Regions from separate parts of the Bradyrhizobium sp. Pa8 genome, predicted to be linked through region 2. Evidence: riboswitches for the same ligand, from Rfam matches in the RefSeq annotation. Region 2 holds a riboswitch; each other region holds the start of a gene.

Region 1 (4,207 bases), 1.3 Mb from region 2:
ACATAGGTGAAGTCGATGAAGCGCGACTGCACGAAGGCGACGTTGCCCCACAGCTTCAGGCCTGCGACCGGATTGACCGCGGCGGCGATCTCGACGCCCTTGGAGGCGATCTTGCCGGCGACGTTGAAGAGGATGCCGCTTTCGGGGACGTAGACGTTCTTGCGCTCGATGTCGAAGGCCGAGAACGTGGCCTCCGCGCGCTTGTCGGCCGACAGCACTTTCACGCCGGTCTCGTAGGTTCGCGACGTCGTGAGCAGCAGCGGCGTCGTGGGCCTGAGGATGAAGATGTTCGCCACCGTCGGGTCGGCTGCCGTCGCGTACTGGCTGTAAAGCATCACGCCGGGCGCGATGTCCCAGGCGTAGCCGATGCGTCCGGTGACCGGATTGAACGTCTTCGAGAAAGGATAGCTGGCTTTCAGGAGGCCGTTCTCGTCGAAGCGGGTCCGCGACAGCTCGATATTCTCAAAACGGATGCCGCCGATCAGCGCGAAGGTCGAGGTCAGCTTGAGCCGGTCCTCGAACGACAGCGAGGCAGTGTCGAGATGCGTGTAGATCTTCTCGTCGCTGCGCGGGCCGTAGAGGCCGCGATCCGGGTTGAGGAGGTCGACGTAGTCGTTGAAGAACAGCGTGTCCTGCGAGACGTTGAACTGGTTGCTGCTCGCCGCCACGGTGGCGACGAAGCGATTGTCCATTCCGCCGACGTTGGAATTAACGGTGAGGTCGGTGATGTTGCCGTAGAGTCGCTGGGCGTGATCCAGTGCCAGGCGTTCGCGATAGATGCTCTGCGCGCCCGCGAAATTGCCTATTGTCTGGTCAAACGACGAGATCTCGTTGTTGAACCAGTGCCGGTGGGCGTCATAGCCATAGACCTGGCTCTTCAGCGAGATGTTGTTGGTGATGTCCCATTGAAAGCCGCTGCGCAGCCAGAGCTCGTTGGCGCCGCTGTGATTGTCGAGCACGTTGTAGTTCGTCGTCAGCGTGCGCGCGTCGATGGTGACCGGGACCGGCGTGCCGCCGCCGAGGTAATAGTTACTCCACCGACCGGACACGATGCCGTTCGTCGGCACGATGCCCGGCGCGTTCGCGGGCACCAGCGGCGTTCCCCAGTAGAAGCGGTCGTTGTCCTGCCTGTATTCGGCCGCGCCCCAGATCTTCAGGTTCTCGTTGACGCGATAGTTCAGCTGGCCCGAAACGTTGCTGAGCTTCGAATAGGTGTCGTCGATAAAGCCCTTGTTGTTGAAATGGCTGATGTCAAAGCGGTAGTCGAGCCCGTTGATCAGCGTGCTGCCGCCCGAGCCGTAGCCGGCGCGATAGCCGTTGAAGGAATCGTAGGACGTGAAGGCGTCGTTGATAACAGGCCCGGTATGCGGCACCTTGTTCACGTAGTTGATGGCGCCGCCGGTCGCGCCGAGGCCCGCCACCAGCGAGTCCGGTCCCTTGATGATCTCGACCTGCTGGAGGCCAGCCACGTCCATGGGACGGCCGGTCATGGTCGACGGCCCGATCGGGATGCCGTTGTAGAGCGTGGAGATCTGGTCGCTGGTAAAGCCACGCATCGAGAAGATGGCGGGCGCACCGGGCGCATCGCCGCCGATGACGCCGACTGCAGCCTTGGCGACGTCGGTCGTGGTCCGGATGCCCAGATCCTGCATCGTCCGCTGACTGATGACCTCGACGGTCGCCGGCATTTCCCGCGCCGTGATGCCGAGCCGGGAGCCGACATCGGTGACGGCGGCCGTGTTGAGCGGCGTCTGCACCGGGCCGCTCGGAGCTTGCGTGGCAGGAACGGCGACAGCAGGGGCGCCACGATTGCGTCCCGCGGCGCGCCGGGCCGCGCGCGGCTTCTGGGTGCCGGGGCTTATGGCGGGAGCCTGTCTCGGAGCAGGCGGGGTGACGATCACCGGGCCGACCTCCCGGGAGCGGTTGTCCTGCGCCGCGCTTTGCGCGAGCGCCGCGGACGACAGCGACACCGACGAGAGCAGAGTAATCAGGAAAGCATGCGACAACGCTGGCCTCGCGCCAGCACCGAAATGAAGATTTTGCACGACAACGCTCTGCGGCGACGCAAACAAACCGTCACCGCGGTTGCCTTCGTCATCCACCTTCGCCCCAGGCGGCGGATGCACCGGCTACTTGTCCGACATCAGGGCACCCCGCCCAATGCGTTCGCGCGTGACCATGGCTGGCAGCAGGTTTCCTGGCTCGCGGGTCATCGCCTTCGACCACCTTCCCAGAGGCCCAAGCGGGGCTCCAGTGGTTCGTTTGGTCGTCGGCTATCCGCCTACAGTTGCGGGGGCAGCCGCGGAATTGCCCACCGAGGTGGACGCACCGCATTCCCTTGAAGAGTCCTTGCGGACACTACCGATCACGAAACTGGCATCCGGGGATAAGCGCGTCAACATCCGCGTGGGCTGTTCGATGGGCCGGTCGGTCGATGGTGGCCTTGTGTTGCTGTTTTGCACGATAGTCCGAAGGACCGCGTCGAAACGTCCGGCCCGGCCTCCGGACGAGCCCGGGTAACGAACGCTTGACCACGATCAATGACTGCCTTTGGTGCCCGAATGTGCTACTGAGGCCGTGTTCCGGCCTGACAAGGTAAGTCGATATTGATGCAGTTCGTCCGTACCATCCTGGCAGTCGCCATCGCCATATCCCTGGCGATGCTGCCGGTTGGCGCGTCCGCGGCGAACCTCGCAATGTCGTCGGATGGCATGCAGACGGCCATGCACGTGAGCGGCGACGCCGACATGTCGATGGACGATTGTTGTCCCGACATGAAGGGAACGGGCTCCCATAGCGGCGGTTACAAGTGCGGGATGGGCTTCTGCTGCGTTGGCGGGATCATCGCGCTCGGTGATGTCAGGCCCGTGGCGTTCGAACGTCTCGCCGTCGTGGCCAGCAAGATGGCTATTCCGCCGGATCAGGTCGTTTCCTTCCGCGGCGGCAGTCCTCCTTTCCGACCTCCTCGAATCTGATCTCGCAAAGCCCGAGACGCGAGCGGCATGGCTGCTCGCGACGACGACTGACGTGCGCGCTTCACGCGCCACGGCGAAAGATCAATTCATGAGGACAGGACAATGCTTTCCAAAATCAGCACCGCGGCTCTCGCCGCCACCCTTTCGCTTGCCGCTTCCGCCGCGATGGCGGGCGCGGGCGACTACGCCTTCGAGCCCGTCACTCCGCAGATGAAGAAGGGCGAAGACGTCACGCTCGCCGTTCGCCTGACGAACAAGCAGACCGGCAAGCCGATACCGGATGCGGTCATCTTCAAGACCCGCCTCGACATGGCTCCGGACGGGATGGCCGAGATGGAATCGGCGGTCGCGCCGCTGCCGTCCAGGGAGCCGGGTGTGTACGCCTTCAAGACGGACCTGCCGATGGCTGGACGCTACCAGATGACGCTGTCTGTGAAGTTGCAGGGCGAACCGGAGACGGTCACCGGCAAGGTGATCGTCACGGCGATCAAGTGAGCGTTCGGGCGCTGCCCGGCGGCGCCCGACATTCCCCTTTTTCCTTCACACGGACGCGCGCTCCCGGGCGCGCGGATACACGACATGAAAACGCTGCGTCTCCTGACGGCACTTGCGCTGGGCGGTGGCCTGGTCCTGGCCGGCGACTACTGGCATTCGAACGGTGCGGGCTGGCTCGCTGAGGCCGACATATCATCGGCTGCGGCCGCCGCGGAGCCAACTCCGCTCTACTACCGCGATCCAGATGGTGCGCCGCTCTGGTCTGCCGGTCCGAAGAAGGACGACCGCGGGCGGGACTATCTGCCGGTCTACGACGAAGCTGGCGCGGCCGTCGCGCCGGCGCCGCCGAAGGCGGCTTCGCCGCGAAAAATCCTCTACTACCGCAATCCCATGGGGCTGCCCGATACGTCGCCCGTCCCAAAGAAGGATCCGATGGGGATGGACTATGTCGCCGTTTACGAAGGCGACGACGCCGACGACGGCACGGTGAAGCTGTCGCCCGGCAAGATCCAGCGCGCGGGCGTGAAGTCCGAGCCCGTCACGCGGCGCTCGATCAGGGTCTCGGTGAAGGCGCCTGGCACGATCCAGCTCGATGAACGCCGCGTGTCGGTGATCGCGATGCGCGCCGAAAGCTTCGTGCAGAAGGTCGCCGACGTGACGACCGGCACGCGCGTGAAGGCCGGCCAGCCGCTGATGGAAATCTACAGTTCGGCGGTGGCTTCCGCGGCGGCGGAATA
Region 2 (4,207 bases):
GGGAGACCAACGAATCGTTGCACCAGGGCGCCGAGCACCAGCGTGCGTTCGCCGGTCTCGGGATGGACGCGCACGACGGGATGCTCCGTCTGATAGATCGTTTTCGTGAAGACTTCGTCCAAGTGCTTCTTGTCGAGCTCGCTGGCGCGGGGCAGTATTGCATAGTCGAAGGCGTTGCTGTGGACGGCCCAGAGCTTGTCCGCAAGCCGTTGCAGCGGCGGTGCCAGGTCGAGGTAGGCCGTGACGGTATTTGACCAGACCGTATCGCCACCGAACGTTGGCATCACGATGCCTCGGAGCACCGCGATCTTGGGGTAGGCATCGATGAAGGTTCCATCGGTGTGCCACAGGTCGGCCCGGCTACCGGCGCGAGCCGAATCAAGCTCGATGATCGACGCCGTCCCCTTAATGGCACCGAGCATCGGATGAGGCGCCAGACTTCCGAAACGAAGAGCAAAGCGCTCCTGCTCGGCGTCGTCGAGATGACCCTGGTCGCGAAAGAAGACAACCTTGTGCTCGAGCAGCAGCTCATTGATGGCGGCGATCGTCTGGTCCGGCAAATCACCGCACAGGTTGATGTTTCTAATTTCTGCGCCGATGCGCGCTGCGCGTTTGATGACGTCGGCGCGAGGAATGACGCTGTCCGACACGATCGTTGCACTCATAGCGGCACTCTCCAAATTTGCGGTTTGATCCCCAGGCCGAGCTATTCAGCTGCGATAGAACCTGTGGAACGCCAAGTTGCGGACCGCATAACCAAATCCGTCAAGATCCGTGGTGACAGCGACGAACCACCCCCTTGTGCGTTCTTCGGGATCTCGGACAGGTGAGGTCTGACCCTGCGCGACGGGCTTTAATCTATGATTGACCGGATCCATCAGCTCGATCAATTGCTAACATTGGTAGTTGATCGCGACACAAAGCATACGCTTCGCTGGGCGATTGATGCAGAAATTGCAGCTCCGTTCAGCGCCGTGTTGGATAAAAGAAATGAGAGAGGGTCCGTGAGATCGATTCTGATTGAATTGCCGCGCTAAAGAGCCGCAGTGGTAACCCCAGGCGATGGAAGGTCCCAAGCGCTCTCCACTTCCATTCAAGGCGCGAGGCCTATCGACAACAATGGCCCTCAAGGGGACGCTGGCCGAGATCGATGTTGCATCCTTGGTCGAGCTATTCGATCGGTGTGGCGGTCTTCACAGCGTCGAAATCCGACAAATCGGCTACGCGATGATCATGTGGCCGCCGCCCGGCGCTCCGGATGGTATGGCCTATGAAACGCATTACGGCGCAACGTGACGGTGTTGCGGCCAAGCTCGTCGATCTGATGCAAGCGCACAAAGCCAGAGAGGCCGATGATCTCCATTGTTGAGACCATCGTACCTGCCGGCATGCCGCAGAAAAGCTGATCCTCAGAGGTTGACGTAACCGTTCGGTTACAGATAATCGAAGGCGTCGAGGTTCTCCAGGTCTCGCTTGATCTGGAGCTAAGAGGGGAAGCCGGTGCGCTCTCGATCCTTTCGGATTGAAGTAATGCCGGCGCTGCCCCCGCAACTGTAAGCGGCGAGCCTGCATCCACACGTGTCACTGAAGCAGAGGCTTCGGGAAGGCCGGATGTAGGCGATGACCCGCGAGCCAGGAGACCTGCCCCGACAACATAATCGTCCACGGGCGGGGTGTCCCGGTGGTACGCCAAGCAGCAGGCGCTTTCGTGGCCCTCCTGCCTGCGTCCGCCATGGCCTTTGCCCCCACCACAATGGGGTTAAAGCTATGTCTCTTCTCTCCCTTCCTGTCGCAACCCTCGGCATGCCACGTATCGGGCCACGCCGCGAACTCAAGCAGGCACTCGAAGACTTTTGGGTCGGCAAGATCAGCGACCAGCAGCTTCTTGAAACTACGGCCGGTCTTCGTGTCGCCAATTGGGCGCGTCAGAATTCGCTTGGCGTCACCGTCATCCCGTCAAATGACTTTTCACTCTATGATCAGGTTCTCGACACGAGCGTCATGGTTGGCGCCATTCCTGAGGCGTATGGCTGGGAGGGCGGTCCGGTCTCGCTGAAGACCTATTTCGCTATGGCGCGCGGCTCGCAAGGCGAGGATGATGACGCGAGTTGCAGTCATGCCCATGATGCCCGCGGCTCTGCCGCGCAGGAGATGACCAAGTGGTTCGATACTAACTACCACTACATGGTGCCCGAATTCCACAAAGGTCAGACCTTCAGGCTCTCCTCCCGAAAGCCGATCGAGGAATATGAGGAGGCGAAAACCCTTGGCTATCAAACGCGTCCGGTTCTGGTAGGACCAGTCAGCTTCCTGAAACTCGGCAAGAGCGCCGATCTGGCGTTCGATCCGATTTCGCTGCTCGATAATCTCGTGCCGGTCTATGTCGAGGTGCTCAAGGAACTGGCGAAACGTGGAGCCGAGTGGGTCCAGCTTGACGAGCCGTGCTTGGTGCTTGATCTCGACGAGACCACGCGGAATGCGCTCCAACGCGCCTATAAGCGTCTCGTCAAGGAGGTAGCTGGCATCAAGGTCATGCTTGCCACTTATTTCGGGGCGATCGGCGACAATCTGGCGACCGCTCTGGCGCTGCCTGTGGCCGGACTGCACGTCGATCTTATCCGCGCTCCCCAACAATTGAGCCAGATTGAATTCGGCGCCCGCGCGGACCTCGTGATTTCGCTCGGTGTGATCGATGGCCGCAATGTTTGGCGTTCCAACCTGTCGGCACTTGTGGAGCGGTTCAAGCCCGTCATTGCAAAATTCGGCAAGGATCGCGTGCAGCTCGCGCCCTCTTGCTCGCTCTTGCATGTCCCCATCGACCTTGAGCTCGAGACCGATCTCGATTCGGACGTAAAGAGCTGGCTTGCCTTCTCGGTTCAGAAGATCGGCGAGCTCACGGCCTTGGCGAAAGCGCTTGCGGGCGACGAAAATGTCGCCGCGCTTGCCGAATCAGACCTTGCGGCCATGGCTCGCCGAGTATCGTCAAAGATCCATGACACGGCCGTCGCGCAGCGGACGGCTGATATTGGCGATGATAAGCGCTACCGCAACAGCGCTTTTGCGAGCCGGGCCGAGGTTCAGCGCAAGCGATTCGGCCTTCCGCTTTTCCCCACGACGACAATCGGGTCGTTCCCGCAGACGGCTGACGTTCGCAACACCCGCGCCGCGCATGCCAAGGGAAAGTTGACAGACATGCAGTATGAACAATTTCTGAAGAAGGAAATGGCTCAAGCCGTCCGCTGGCAGGAAGACATCGGGCTCGACGTGCTCGTCCACGGCGAGTTCGAGCGCAACGACATGGTTCAGTATTTCTCTGAGCAGCTCTCCGGATTCGTTTTCACCAAGCACGCTTGGGTGCAGTCTTACGGCTCTCGTTACGTTCGTCCTCCGATCCTGTTCGGCGACGTCTCCCGACCGAAGCCGATGACCGTCGACTGGTGGAGCTACGCGCAATCGCTGACCAAAAAGCCTATGAAGGCAATGCTTACGGGGCCAGTGACGGTCCTGACTTGGTCGTTCGTCCGCGACGACGTTCCGCGCAGCGAGGCCTGCCGTCAGATCGCGCTCGCGATCCGTGACGAGGTCGCCGACCTCGAAAAGGCCGGCGCAACCATGATCCAAATCGATGAGGCTGCGCTTCGCGAAGGTTTGCCGCTCCGCCGATCCGACTGGAAACCTTATCTCGACTGGGCAGTGGACAGCTTCCGCATCTGCTCGTCCGGCGTCGCCGATGCAACGCAGATCCATACCCACATGTGCTATTCGGAGTTCAACGCCATCATCGATGCAATTGCCGCGATGGACGCAGATGTCATCTCGATCGAAACGTCCCGTTCTAAAATGGAGCTGCTCGATGCATTCACGGCCTTCAAATACCCGAACGACATCGGCCCCGGCGTCTATGACATCCACTCTCCGCGCGTTCCCGAAGCCGGTGAGATGGGAGATCTCATCGCGCTGGCTCGCCGACGGTTGTCGGACTCACAGCTCTGGATCAATCCGGATTGCGGCTTAAAGACTCGCAAATGGGACGAAGTCCGTCCGGCGCTCGTCAACATGGTCGCGGCGGCCCGTGAGCTGCGCAAGGCTTCCTGATGCCAGCGTGACACTACGATAGAGTCGGGTTCGTTCGACGGAGCTTGAGCTCCGAGCGGATCAAATAGAACGTCGCGCAACGGCATCGCCCGCAGCAGCTTCGCCAGCGGGA
Region 3 (4,207 bases), 1.6 Mb from region 2:
CCGAAGAGCAGGCCGAGATCGGCAAGCTGATCGACGAAGCCGCGCGCTTCGTAGCCGAGCATGTCGATCTCGATGCGGTGCTGCGATCGGCAGCAAGCTGGTCGCCGCAACCGGCGGCAAACGGCATGAATGTGACGCCGCCCGGGCAGCGCATTGCGCTTGCCCGCGATGCCGCGTTCTCCTTCGTCTATCCGCACATGCTGGAGGCCTGGCGCGCGGCCGGCGCCGAGATCTCGACATTCTCGCCGCTTGCCGATGAAGCGCCCGATGCCAGCGCCGATGTCTGCTGGCTGCCCGGCGGCTATCCCGAACTGCACGCGGGGAAGATCGCGGCCAATGCCCGCTTTCGCAGCGGCTTGTGCGCCTTCGCTGACACACGGCCGGTGCACGGCGAATGCGGAGGCTATATGGTGCTGGGAACCGCTCTGACCGATGCCGACGGCATTCGCCATGAGATGACGGGCCTGCTCGGACTGGAGACGAGCTTTGCCAAGCGCCGCATGCATCTCGGCTATCGTCTCGCTTCGCTCGCCGCGCCGATGCCGGGCCATCAGGCCGGCGCGCGCCTGCGCGGCCACGAGTTCCACTATTCGACGATCCTCGCGCAGCCGGATACGCCGCTGGCGGTCGTGCACGATGCAACAGGCGCGGTCATCGCCGAGACCGGCTCGCGCCGCGGCCTTGCCACCGGCACGTTCTTCCATCTGATCGCGGAGGATCGGTGAGCGGTTTTGTCACTTTCATCTCGGCCGGCCCCGGCGACCCCGAGCTCCTCACGCTCAAAGGCGCCGCGCGGCTGCGCGATGCCGACGTCGTGCTCTACGACGACCTCGCCTCGGGCGCGATCCTCGATCTGGCCCGGCCCGGCGCCAATCTCGTCGCAGTCGGGAAGCGGGCAGGGCGGCCCTCGACCAAGCAGCACCACGTCAACCGCCTGCTGGTCGACTATGCCGCGGCCGGCGTCCGTGTGGTGCGGTTGAAGTCGGGCGATGCCGGTATCTTTGGCCGGCTCGAGGAGGAGCTGGAGGCGCTGCGCGAAGCCGGCATCGGCTACGAGATCATTCCCGGAATCACCTCGGCCTGTGTCGCCGCCGCGCAAGCCGGCATTCCCCTGACCCGGCGCCACACCTCGCGCCGGGTGCAATTCGTGACCGGGGCCGATGTCACCGGCGAGCTGCCGCAGAATTTGAACTGGGCGGCGCTGGCGGATCCCGAAGCGACCACCGTGGTCTATATGGGCCGGCGCACCTTTCCGGCGCTTGTCGCAAAATTGATCGAGCACGGCCTCGCCCCTGATACCCCGGCGCTGTTCGCCGAATCCCTCGGTCGTCCCGACGAGCGGCTGGTTCGCACCACCATTGCCGAACTGGCCGAGCAGCTTGCGCGGGGCGGCGCCGCCTCGACGGCCGCCGTGATCCTGTTCGGCGCGCTGGCGGGCGATTATCCGTCATGACCGTCCCGGCCGCCCTTCGCCCCTTGACGCCCGGCTGGCGAAAGGGGCACACAGGAGACGCATGGTGCTCGAGGCGGCGCAAACCGCCGGAGCATAATCGGGAATGGGGGTGGGCGGACAGTTGCGCCGCCCAAAACCCCAGCCGCCCCCGCGACTGTAAGCGGTGAGGGGCTCCGATCAGCCACTGGGCCGCGAGGCTCGGGAAGGCCGGAGAACCCCAGTGAACCGCGAGCCAGGAGACCGGCCGTGCATGTTTTGTGGCCAAGGCCGTCGGGTGTGACGGCAGGAAGGAACTGAACCATGCATATCGAACCCGGAGTCGTATCGGGCGCCAAGCTCGTGTTGAGTTACGCAACCGGCATCGCCGTCGGCGGCGTTGCGTTGAAGCTCGCGATCGAGACCGTGCGCGAGCAGGGCATCATGTCGTTCGCGGCGCGGACGCTCGCCACCACGGGCCTCGTGTTCGTCTTCTTCGAGATCCTGCCGCACTTCCCGGTCGGCGTGTCCGAGGTGCACTTCATCCTCGGCTCGACCCTGTTCCTGCTGTTTGGGGCTGCGCCCGCGGCCTTCGGCCTTGCGTTCGGACTGTTGTTCCAGGGCATCTTCTTCGAGCCGCCCGATCTGCCGCAATTCGGCATGAACGTCACCACGCTGCTGGTGCCGCTGTTCGGGATCCAGGCGATCGCCGCGCGGATCATTGCCCGCAACACCGCCTATGTCGATCTCAGCTATCGCCAGGCGCTGGCGCTTTCGACCACGTATCAGGCCGGTGTCATCGCCTGGGTCGCGTTCTGGGCGCTCTATGGCTCGGGCTTCGGTGCGACCAACCTCGTCAACATCGCGACCTTCGCGGCTTCTTATGCGCTCGTCATCGTGATCGAGCCGCTCGCCGATCTCGGCGTGCTGGCGCTGGCAAAATCGCTGCGCGGCGTCACCGCGCCCGGCCTCGTCACGCCGCGCCTGCACAACGCGGCTTAAGAGACAAGGGGCGGCCGCGATGGCCGCCCCTGCACGCGCGATGCTCACGCTCTCCCTGATAGGCATCGGTTGCGGTGATCCCGAGCAGCTCACGCGCGCCGCCGTTCAAGCCATCAACGCGGCCGATCTCATCCTGATCCCGCGCAAGGGCACGGCGAAGTCCGATCTCGCAGATTTGCGGCGGACGATCTGCGCGGATGTGCTCACCAACCAAACGACGCGCATTGCCGAGTTCGACCTTCCCGTGCGCGATGCCGGTGAAGCGGACTATCACAAGGGCGTGGACGATTGGCACGACGCTGTGGCCGCGGCCTGGTCGCGGACGATCGCGAGCCAGCTCGGTGATGATGGCAAGGTCGCGCTGCTGATCTGGGGCGATCCCTCGCTGTACGATTCCTCGCTGCGCATTGCGCGGCGGCTCGATCCCTTGCCTGATATCGAGGTCGTGCCCGGCATCACCTCGATCCAGGCGCTGTGCGCGGCGCATGCGCTGCCGCTCAACGACATCGGCGAGCCCTTTCTGGTCACCACGGGGCGCCGCTTGCGCGAGGGCGGCTGGCCGCAGGGCGTCGACACCGTGGTGGTGATGCTCGACGGCGGCACGGCATTCCAGTCGCTCGATCCAGCGGGGCTGCACATTTGGTGGGGCGCCTATCTCGGCATGCCCGATCAGATCGTCATGTCGGGCGTTGTGGCCGAGATCGGCCCGCACATCGTCGCCGCGCGACAGGATGCGCGCGCGCGGCACGGCTGGATCATGGACAGCTACATTCTCAAGCGCAGGCCGTAAGCGAGGCAGCATGCTCCCCGAATGGGTCTATCGAAAATGTCCTGAGGTCTCCGCCGCCCACCGCGAGGCGGCGCTCGCGCGTCAGGCGCAACTCACAAAACCGGCCGGCGCGCTCGGCCGGCTGGAGCAGCTTGCGGTCGAGCTTGCGGGCCTGCAGGCGACCGAGCAACCACGCGCCGCGCGGGTGCCGATCATCGTCTTCGCCGGCGATCACGGCATCGTCGCGCAGGGCGTGTCGGCCTATCCGCAAGGAGTGACCATCGCGATGATGGCGAATTTTGCCTCGGGCGGTGCCGCGATCTCGGTGCTGGCGCGCGAGCTTGGCTCAAACCTTGAGGTCGTGGACGCCGGCACGCTGGCGCAGGAGGCGATGGCAGGAATCGTCATTGACAAGCCGCGCAGCGGCACGCGCGATTTCAGCGTGGAAGCTGCGCTCACCCCCACGGAGCTGGCATTCGCCTTCGAAGTCGGACAGCGCGCAGTCGCGCGCGCGGCAGCCGGCAGGCCCGATCTCCTGATCTTCGGCGAGATGGGCATCGGCAATACCACGACGTCGGCGGCGATTGCGGCGAGCCTGCTCGGCATCAGTGCCGAGGAGATCGCGGGCAGCGGTACCGGCGTCGATGCGGCCGGCCGTGCGTACAAGGCGCGCGTGATCGACGCTGCGATCGCGCGGCATGGCGTTGCAGGCGCTTCGCCGGAAAAGATCCTGTGCGCCGTCGGGGGCCTCGAAATCGCGGCGATTTGCGGCGCCATCATTGCGGCTGCGCAAGCCCGTATTCCCGTGTTGATCGATGGCTTCATCGTATCGGTGGCGGCGCTGGCAGCGGTGCGGCTGAACCCGTCGTGCCAGCCATTCCTGCTGCCGTCGCATCAATCGGCGGAGCAGGGGCATCGGCTGGTGCTGCGTGCGCTGAACGTGCAGCCGCTGATCAGTCTCGATCTCAGGCTCGGCGAAGGATCGGGTGCGGCCATCGCGCTGCCGC
Region 4 (4,207 bases), 1.6 Mb from region 2:
CTGCGCAATCGCAGCCTGGGCTGCAACGGGACCACCGGTGTCGCAGAGCACCTTGAGCCGGCGCAGCGTCGAAACCGGCAGGGTCGAGTAGGCATCGAGCCGCGTGTCGTCGCGGCCGTCGGCCGGCAGCACGGCCAGCACGATATTGCGGTCCTTCGCAAGCTGCTGCAGAGCCGCGAGCCCGTACGGCCAATAGGACTCACCGCCGATCAGGCGCACCAGGATGCCGCGCGCCTGCGACAGCGTGCGCTCGATATAGGTGTCGACCGACAACGGATGACGCAGCTCCGCGAGATTGGCGAGCCGCAGCGACGGCAGGCTGTTGCGGCCGCGCCGCCAGCCGGCCGCGAACGCGGCAAGATCGGAATCCGAGTACGAGAGCACCACGAGATCGGCCGGGTCCTGGCCGATGTCCCTTGGCGTCGCGGTCTCCTCGAGACCGCGGCTCTCGCGGAAGACGACGTGCATCAGATACCAGATCCTGAAAGACCAAGTCCTGCCTTGATCGCGGCCTCGTCGATGTCGCCGTGCTCGCCGATCACGACGAGTTTCGACTGCCTGAGAGCTGCGCCCCAGGGCTTGTCGAACTGGTGGCGCACGCGCTCGCCGACCGCTTGCAGCAACAGGCGCATCGGCTTGCCCACGACCGCGATATAGCCCTTGACGCGCAGCACGTTCTGCTCGCGCGAAAGACGCTGCACCGACGCGACCAGTGCGTCGATGTCGCTGACCTCCGGAAGATCGATCACGACGGAGGCGAAATCGTCGTGCTCGTGATCCTCCTCGCCGTCGTGATGCGAGGGGCGCGCGGCGAGATCGTTCTCTGCGGCAGCGCCGAGGCCGAGGATCACGCGCGCATCGATCGCGCCATCGGTGACGGATAGCATCGGCACACGGCGCGGCATCTCGGCGGTGATGGCGGCCTTGGCGGCTTCGATCCCTGCGACCCCGGCAAGATCGGCCTTGGTCAGCAGCACGATGTCGGCGCAGGCGATCTGGTCCTCGAACACTTCCGACAGCGGCGTCTCGTGATCGAGATTTTCGTCCGCCGCGCGCTGCGCTTCCACCGCAGCCGGGTCCGGCGCAAAACGGCCGGCGGCGACAGCCTCGGCATCGGCGAGTGCGATCACGCCGTCGACCGTGATGCGCGAGCGGATCTCCGGCCAGTCGAACGCCTTCAACAGCGGCTTCGGCAGCGCCAGGCCCGAGGTCTCGATCAGGATGTGATCGGGCCGCACCGGCCGCGCCAAAAGCTTTTCCATGGTCGGGATGAAATCGTCCGCAACGGTGCAGCAGATGCAGCCATTGGCGAGCTCGACGATATTCTCCTCCGGGCAATTCGCATCGGCGCAGGATTTCAGGATCTCGCCATCGACACCCTCGCTGCCGAACTCGTTGACGAGCACGGCGAGCTTCTTGCCGTCAGGGTTTGCGAGCAGATGCTGGATCAGCGTGGTCTTGCCGGAGCCGAGAAAACCCGTGACCACCGTGACAGGGACTTTTGCGAGCGAGTTCATTCGGCGGCCTCCGGCACGACGGCAATGGGGGGAATGCGAGCAAGCGATTGCTTGCGGAAGATTTCGGGACGGCTGCGCCAGGGCACGAGGCCGTCGGGCGCGGCGGCATAAGCCGCAGCACCCGCGACCACGTCGCTCGCATGGGCCTCTGACAGGCGGCCATAGACATAGGACCAGCGGCCGGGCGCGCTGAGCGCAACCGAGCAACCCTGGCTGCATGCCGACAGGCATTCAACGGGAACCACATTGACGCCCTCGGGCACGCCGGCATCGAGGATCGCGCCATGCAGGCGCTTGCCGGGCGTCGTCTCACCCTCGTCGAGCGTCTGGCCGGCGCGGCAGGTGATACAGACGTGAAGTGTGACGCTCATCGCCTCTTCCAGGATAAACGGCGGGAGGCGAAGAGGCACACGGACCATTCCCCCGAAGGTCCGTTTCCCCGTCGCGGAACACCCCGTCCGCCGGTCCAAAACTCGTCCGCGCTGGCAGGTCTCCCGGCTTGCGGAGCAGGGCTTTTGGCCCTTCGATCCCCGCCTTCCCGATCCCCTGGGGGATCAGTGGCTTCGGGCATCTCTCCGGTCACGGTCGCGGGGGCGGCTGCAGTTTGGACCCGAATCTTGTCGATTCGGACCCTATCGCATTCCCTCTTCGCCTGTCATAGGACAGGAACCAACGCCGGGCCACCATTTGCCCCCGGCCGCCTCTTGTCAAGCCGAAGGACCCTGTCAGATGACGCCTGAACCGGATACCCAAACGGCCGAGGAAGCCGACGCCCGCCACGCCGCGAAAATGGCGAAAATCAAGGTCGCCCGCGACAAGATCATGGCGACCAAGAGCGGCGAAAAGGGCCTCATCATCGTCCACACCGGCGCTGGCAAGGGCAAGTCCTCCTCCGCTTTCGGCATGATCGTCCGCTGCGTCGCCCACGGCTTCCCCTGCGCGGTCGTGCAGTTCATCAAGGGCGCCTGGGACACCGGCGAGCGGCGCCTGCTCACCGGCCATTTCGGCGAGCTCTGCCAGTTCCATGCGATGGGCGAAGGTTTCACCTGGGAGACACAGGACCGCGCCCGCGACATCGCCGCGGCGCAGGCCGGCTGGGCGAAGGCCAAGGAGCTGATATCAGATTCCAATCTGCGCATGGTCGTGCTCGACGAGATCAACATCGCGCTGCGCTACGACTATCTCGACATCGCCGAGGTCGTCGACTTCCTGAAAACGCACAAGCCACCGATGACGCATGTCGTGCTCACCGGGCGCAACGCCAAGGACGAGCTGATCGAGATCGCCGATCTCGTCACCGAGATGACGCTGGTGAAGCACCCCTTCCGCTCCGGCATCAAGGCGCAAGCCGGCGTCGAATTCTGACGACGCCAAGTTCTGAAAACACCAAGTTCTGAAAACACCATGGCGCGCGCATTGATGATCCAGGGGGCCGGCTCGGACGTGGGCAAGTCGCTCATCGTCGCCGGCCTCGCCCGCGCCTCCACGCGGCGCGGCCTGCGCGTGCTGCCCTTCAAGCCGCAGAACATGTCGAACAACGCGGCCGTCACTGTCGACGGCGGCGAGATCGGTCGCGCCCAGGCGCTGCAGGCGCTGGCCGCCGGCGTCGAGCCGCACACCGACATGAACCCGGTGCTGCTGAAGCCCGAGACCGATGTCGGCGCACAAATCATCGTCCAGGGAAAGCGCATCGCGACCGCGCGGGCGCGTGAATATGCGGCGATGAAGCCGTCGCTGATGGGCGCGGTGCTGGACAGCTTCGAGCGGCTGAAGGCGCGCGGCGATCTGGTGCTGGTCGAAGGCGCCGGCAGCCCGGCCGAGGTGAATTTGCGCAAGGCCGACATCGCCAATATGGGCTTTGCGCGCAAGGCCGACGTGCCGGTCGTGCTGGTCGGCGACATCGACCGCGGCGGCGTCATCGCCCAGCTCGTCGGCATCAAGACGGTGATCGACCCCGACGATGCCGCGATGATCCAGGGTTTCGTCATCAACAAGTTCCGCGGCGACCCCTCACTGTTCGACGACGGCTACAAGCTGATCGAGCAGAAGACCGCGTGGCGCGGCCTTGGCGTGCTGCCCTGGTTCGCGCGCGCCGGCGAGCTGCCGGCCGAGGACGCGCTGGGCTTGAGCGATGCGCGCAAGCCCGGCCAGTGCAAGATCGCATGCCTCGCGCTGTCGCGGATCGCCAATTTCGACGATCTCGATCCGCTGAAACTCGAACCTGGCGTCGATCTCGTGATGGTGCGCCCCGGCGAAGCGATTCCCGGCGACGTCCGCCTCGTCATCATCCCCGGCTCGAAATCCACCCGCGGCGATCTCGCCTTCCTGCGCGCGCAGGGCTGGGACATCGATCTCCTGGCGCATCACCGCCGGGGCGGCCATGTGCTTGGCCTCTGCGGCGGCTATCAGATGCTCGGGCGCAGCGTCGCCGACCCTGATGGAATCGAAGGCCCCGCCGGCGACACGCCGGGTCTCGGACTTCTGGACGTGGAAACAGTGATGAGCCCGCAGAAGACGCTGACGCGCGTCGCGGCCGTGCATGCCGCCACGGACCAGCCGATCGAGGCTTACGAAATCCACATCGGCCGCACCGATGGGCCGGATCGCGCGCGCCCGTTTGCTAAACTGAACGGCGAGCCCGAAGGCGCGATCTCACGCGATGGCCGCGTGCAGGGCAGCTATTTGCACGG

What was found. A riboswitch is a leader RNA that binds a small molecule or an ion and turns the genes downstream of it on or off. The one in region 2 is predicted to bind cobalamin.
Region 1: it holds a riboswitch for cobalamin, as region 2 does, so the genes downstream of both, ACKWRH_RS13720 (TonB-dependent receptor) here and metE (5-methyltetrahydropteroyltriglutamate--homocysteine S-methyltransferase) in region 2, are expected to answer to the same signal.
Region 3: it holds a riboswitch for cobalamin, as region 2 does, so the genes downstream of both, ACKWRH_RS15000 (energy-coupling factor ABC transporter permease) here and metE (5-methyltetrahydropteroyltriglutamate--homocysteine S-methyltransferase) in region 2, are expected to answer to the same signal.
Region 4: it holds a riboswitch for cobalamin, as region 2 does, so the genes downstream of both, ACKWRH_RS14935 (DUF1636 family protein) here and metE (5-methyltetrahydropteroyltriglutamate--homocysteine S-methyltransferase) in region 2, are expected to answer to the same signal.

What each region holds. Positions count from the first base shown of each region.
Region 1 covers NZ_CP176767.1:3,033,126-3,037,332, forward strand. The annotation lists gene ACKWRH_RS13720 (TonB-dependent receptor) at 1-2,006, opposite strand, end outside; cobalamin riboswitch at 2,171-2,378, opposite strand; gene ACKWRH_RS13725 (hypothetical protein) at 2,610-2,975, shown strand; gene ACKWRH_RS13730 (FixH family protein) at 3,078-3,470, shown strand; gene ACKWRH_RS13735 (efflux RND transporter periplasmic adaptor subunit) at 3,555-4,207, shown strand, end outside.
Region 2 covers NZ_CP176767.1:1,728,110-1,732,316, reverse strand. The annotation lists gene ACKWRH_RS07900 (TauD/TfdA dioxygenase family protein) at 1-665, opposite strand, end outside; gene ACKWRH_RS07895 (hypothetical protein) at 1,120-1,296, shown strand; cobalamin riboswitch at 1,439-1,663, shown strand; gene metE (5-methyltetrahydropteroyltriglutamate--homocysteine S-methyltransferase) at 1,768-4,095, shown strand.
Region 3 covers NZ_CP176767.1:3,352,169-3,356,375, forward strand. The annotation lists gene ACKWRH_RS14990 (cobyrinate a,c-diamide synthase) at 1-725, shown strand, start outside; gene cobA (uroporphyrinogen-III C-methyltransferase) at 722-1,453, shown strand; cobalamin riboswitch at 1,499-1,716, shown strand; gene ACKWRH_RS15000 (energy-coupling factor ABC transporter permease) at 1,754-2,431, shown strand; gene cobF (precorrin-6A synthase (deacetylating)) at 2,472-3,221, shown strand; gene cobT (nicotinate-nucleotide--dimethylbenzimidazole phosphoribosyltransferase) at 3,232-4,207, shown strand, end outside.
Region 4 covers NZ_CP176767.1:3,338,284-3,342,490, reverse strand. The annotation lists gene cobN (cobaltochelatase subunit CobN) at 1-468, opposite strand, end outside; gene cobW (cobalamin biosynthesis protein CobW) at 468-1,517, opposite strand; gene ACKWRH_RS14935 (DUF1636 family protein) at 1,514-1,888, opposite strand; cobalamin riboswitch at 1,985-2,206, opposite strand; gene cobO (cob(I)yrinic acid a,c-diamide adenosyltransferase) at 2,247-2,882, shown strand; gene ACKWRH_RS14925 (cobyric acid synthase) at 2,922-4,207, shown strand, end outside.